One region of the Mesorhizobium sp. 2RAF45 genome, then DNA from elsewhere that is predicted to be linked to it. Evidence: riboswitches for the same ligand, from Rfam matches in the RefSeq annotation. Region 1 holds a riboswitch; the other holds the start of a gene.
The links. A riboswitch is a leader RNA that binds a small molecule or an ion and turns the genes downstream of it on or off. The one in region 1 is predicted to bind S-adenosylmethionine.
Positions count from the first base shown of each region.

Region 2: linked by a shared signal. The riboswitch ahead of AB4Z43_RS20465 (O-succinylhomoserine sulfhydrylase) and the one ahead of metX (homoserine O-acetyltransferase MetX) in region 1 are both predicted to bind S-adenosylmethionine.

Region 1 is NZ_JBFRGG010000022.1:1,515-3,963, forward strand. It holds gene hisC (histidinol-phosphate transaminase) at 1-700, opposite strand, end outside; SAM riboswitch at 861-938, shown strand; gene metX (homoserine O-acetyltransferase MetX) at 1,044-2,213, shown strand; gene metW (methionine biosynthesis protein MetW) at 2,272-2,449, shown strand, end outside.
Region 2 is NZ_JBFRGG010000007.1:239,969-242,417, forward strand. It holds gene AB4Z43_RS20465 (O-succinylhomoserine sulfhydrylase) at 1-916, opposite strand, end outside; SAM riboswitch at 972-1,049, opposite strand; gene AB4Z43_RS20470 (2'-deoxycytidine 5'-triphosphate deaminase) at 1,188-2,282, shown strand; gene AB4Z43_RS20475 (ABC transporter substrate-binding protein) at 2,384-2,449, shown strand, end outside.

The DNA of each region.
Region 1 (2,449 bases):
GCGCGCCACCGAGGCCGATCTTGGAGAAGGTGCGGGTCATGACCACGTTCTCGGCGCTGCCAACCAGTTCGATGCCGGCCTCATAGTCGTTGCGGCGGACATATTCGGCATATGCCGCGTCGAGCACCAGCAGCACATGTCTGGGCAGGCCGGCATGCAGGCGGCGCACCTCCTGGAACGGCACATAGGTGCCGGTAGGATTGTTGGGATTGGCAAGGAACACGATCTTGGTTCGCAGCGTGACGGCCGCCAGTATCGCATCGATGTCGGCCCGCTCATCGGTCTCCTTGACCGCGATCGGCGCAGCCCCGGCCGACTGGATGTAGATCTTGTAGACCATGAAGGCGTGTTCGGTGAATATCGCCTCGTCGCCGGGCGCCAGATAGGTCTGCGCCAGCAGGCCAAGGATCTCGTCGGAGCCGTTGGAGCAGATGATGTTCTGCGCGTTGAGGCCATGCACTTCCGCGATCGCCTCGCGCAGCCGCCTGGCGGTACCGTCGGGATAGATGTCGAGCCTAGCGGCGACTTCACGCGCGGCTTCGATCGCCTTCGGCGACGGGCCAAGCGGGTTCTCGTTGGACGATAGCTTGTAGACCTTGGCGACACCGGCGGGTGCGGCGCTCTTGCCCGGCACATAGGCGTCGATGTCCATGATACCCGCGCGCGGGGTTGGACGTGCCTGATCCGGTGTCTGGTTCATTTTTGCAAAATCCATCGAAAATGCCTCGATCCGGAGGCCGCAGCGGAAATACAAGCCGTGGCCGATAATGTCGAGAGGTGGCAGTGATGCCAGCAGCCGGCCCAGATGTCGGCCCAGATGTCGGCATTGACGGCAGCGCGGGCGAGTTCTAGAAGGGCAGCAACAGTTCCGTGGTGATTTGGCCGGTCGGCTTGCAGCCACGTTAAACAATTCGCTAAAGGGCCGTTTGCGTGACGTAACCGGCTTTGCGAAGGCAATGCCGGTTTTTTATTGTCCGCGGCCGGCCGGATGGACGCATCGACGGCGATTTTTCGCCTGATATGATGCAGCAGGTGAGACAAGAATGGCCGCTCTGCGCGCAGGAAAGACCAACAACGAGGCCGACCAGCCGTCTAGCCCGGTGTTGCGCTTCGGGGCGGACAAGCCGCTCAAGCTCGACGCCGGCACGCTGCTATCGCCGTTCCAGATCGCCTACCAGACCTACGGCACGCTGAACGATGCCCGCTCCAATGCCATCCTCGTCTGCCATGCTCTGACCGGCGACCAGCATGTCGCCAACACCAATCCGGTGACCGGCAAGCCGGGCTGGTGGGAAGTGCTGATCGGCCCCGGCAAGATCATCGACACCAACCGTTTCTTCGTCATCTGCTCCAACGTCATCGGAGGCTGCCTGGGTTCAACCGGCCCGGCATCGACCAACCCCGCCACCGGCAAGCCCTATGGGCTCGACCTGCCGGTCATCACCATCCGCGACATGGTGCGGGCGCAGCAGATGCTGATCGACCATTTCGGCATCGAGAAACTTTTCTGCGTGCTCGGCGGCTCGATGGGCGGTATGCAGGTGCTGGAATGGGCGTCGAGCTATCCGGAGCGTGTCTTTTCGGCGCTGCCGATCGCCACCGGTGCGCGCCATTCCTCGCAGAACATTGCCTTCCATGAGGTCGGCCGGCAGGCCGTGATGGCCGATCCGGACTGGCACGGCGGCAAATATTTCGAAAACGGCAAACGCCCGGAAAAGGGGTTGGCGGTAGCGCGCATGGCCGCCCACATAACCTATCTGTCGGAAGCCGCCCTGCACCGGAAATTCGGCCGCAATCTGCAGGATCGCGAGGCGCTGACCTTCGGCTTCGACGCCGACTTCCAGATCGAAAGCTATCTGCGCCACCAAGGCATGACCTTCGTCGACCGCTTCGACGCCAATTCCTATCTCTACATGACGCGGTCAATGGACTATTTCGATCTCGCCGCCGATCATGGCGGGCGGCTGGCGGATGCTTTTGCCGGCACCAAAACCCGCTTCTGCCTGGTGTCCTTCACCTCGGATTGGTTGTTTCCGACCGAAGAGAGCCGCTCGATCGTGCACGCGCTCAACGCGGCCGGCGCGTCCGTGTCCTTCGTCGAGATCGAGACCGACCGTGGCCACGATGCCTTCCTGCTCGACGAGCCGGAACTGTTCGCCGCCATCAACGGCTTCATCGGCTCCGCAGCACGGGCGAGAGGGCTAAGCGCATGACCCCGGAAAGTTGCAGACTTTCGGGATCGGGATCATGCGCCGCAAAGGAGACGACATCATGAGCGTCAACGGCAGCCAGCGCGTCGACCTCGAGGTCGTCGCCAATCTGATCCCACCGCAGTCCCGCGTGCTCGATGTTGGTTCGGGCGACGGCTCGCTGCTTGAATTGCTGCAGGACACCAAGCAGGTCGACGGCCGCGGACTGGAACTGTCGCAGCGCGGCGTCAACGAATGCG
Region 2 (2,449 bases), on a different contig from region 1:
ACATCTGCTTCTTGACGATCGCGGCCTGCGGATGGTCGGCGCGGCCGGGATAGATGACGCGGGCGATCTGCGGCTGCTCGGCGAGGAAATCTGCGATCTTGCCGGCGCTCTCCGTCTGCTGGCGCACGCGCAGCGGCAGCGTCTCCAGGCCCTTCAGCAGCGTCCAGGCGTTGAAGGGCGACAGGCTGGGGCCGGTGTGGCGGAAATAATCATGCAAATTCTCGTCGATCCACTTCTTGTCCGACAGGATCACGCCGCCGAGACAGCGGCCCTGGCCGTCGATGTGCTTGGTTGCCGAATAGACGACGATATGCGCGCCGAGCTGCAACGGCTTCTGCTGCAGTGGCGTGGCAAAGACATTGTCGACGACAAGCCGCGCGCCGATCGAGTTGGCGAGCGCAGCCACAGCGGCGATGTCGACCACTTCCAGCGTCGGGTTGGTCGGGCTTTCCAGGAAGAACAGCTTGGTGTTGGGCCTGACCGCCTTTTCCCAGTTGGCGATATCGGTGCCGTCGACCAGCGTCGCCTCGATGCCGTAGCGCGGTGCCAGCGTCTCGACCACCCAGCGGCAGGAGCCGAACAGCGCGCGCGCCGCCACGATATGGTCCCCGGCCTTGACGCTGCACAGAAGCGCCGCTGTCACGGCCGCCATGCCCGATGCCGTGGCGCGTGCGTCTTCCGCGCCTTCCAGCGCGCACATGCGCTTTTCGAACATGTCGACGGTCGGATTGGCGTAGCGCGAATAGATGAAACCGGGTTCCTCGCCCTTAAAACGGGCTTCGGCGGCTTGCGCCGTTTGATAGACATAGCCCTGGGTCAGGTACATTGCCTCGGAGGTCTCGCCGAAGCCGGAACGCAGGGTTCCGCTATGCACGAGGGCTGTCTGAGGCTTCCAGTTGCGCTTCTTGTTGCTCATCGCTTTGTTCCAGACACAAAAAAACCGGCCGCGAAAGTCGCAACCGGTCCATACGGCCTCGCGGCCAACGGTCCTTTAGCGACTTGTTTAACGTGGCTGCAAGCCGACCGGCCAAATCACCACGGGATAACGACCCTTTAGACCCGTACCACGCTTGCGTCAATTGCCGGCTTCATTAAGAGGTTTGTACCAGGCAGGTTCCGCAAGAATGTTCCATGTTTTCCGGTGAGAACCTGTTGGTAGGAAATTCGTCTGGCCTAGGAGCGGAGCCTTGCGGCAGACAGGCATTCTTCCCGATCAGGACATCTCGGCGCTGTTCCAGTCCGGCGCGCTGAAGTCGCCGCGCGCGCTCGACGCCGACCAGATCCAGCCGGCGAGCCTTGATCTGCGGCTCGGCGACAAGGCCTGGCGGGTGCGGGCCTCGTTCCTGCCGGGTCCCAACCACAGGGTTTCGGAAAAGCTCGACCGGCTGCAACTGCACGAAATCAATCTTGCCGAGGGCGCGGTGCTGGAGACCGGCTGCGTCTATATCGTGCCCTTGCTTGAAAGCCTGGCATTGCCGGCGGACATTTCGGCCTCGGCCAATCCGAAGAGTTCGACCGGGCGGCTCGACATTTTCACCCGTGTCATGACCGACCGTGGCCACGAGTTCGACAAGATCGCCGCCGGCTACAACGGTCCGCTCTATCTGGAAGTCAGCCCGCGCACCTTTCCGATCGTCGTGCGCACCGGTTCGCGCCTGTCGCAAATCCGCTTCCGCACCGGCAACGCGCTGCTCTCGGAGACCGAATTGCATGAATTGCACCGCGCGCAGATGCTGGTCGCCACCGAGCCGCCGAATATTTCGGGCGGTGGCATCGCGCTGTCGATCGATCTCAAGGGCAACAGTGAAGGGCTGGTCGGCTATCGCGGCAAGCATCACACCGGCCTCGTCGATGTCGACAAGCGCGCCGCCCAGGATGTCGTCGATTTCTGGGAACCGATCCACAAGAGCGGCGCCGGCGAACTGGTGCTCGATCCAGACGAATTCTACATCCTCGTCAGCCAGGAGGCGGTGCATGTGCCGCCGCTCTACGCCGCCGAGATGACGCCCTTCGACCCGCTGGTCGGCGAATTTCGCGTCCATTATGCCGGCTTCTTCGATCCGGGCTTCGGCCATTCGGCGGCCGGTGGCACCGGCAGCCGGGCCGTGCTTGAAGTGCGCAGCCACGAGGTGCCGTTCATCCTCGACCATGGCCAGATCGTCGGCCGGCTGGTCTACGAGCACATGCTGAAGCGGCCGCAGGCGCTCTACGGCACCGCTCTCGGCTCCAACTACCAGGCACAGGGCCTGAAGCTCTCCAAGCATTTCCGCGCTGCGCGCTGAACCCCGGTTTTGCCGCCAGGCAAGATACTTGCCTGCGCCGGTACATCATGCTTGGCTGGCTTGTCGGCCGTCGAGATGGCGGCGCTCAAGGGGACAAGAAAATGCAGATCTCGAAACGGATACTGTCGGCGGCAGGCGCCGCCCTGTTGTCGATGGCCGCCGGCTCT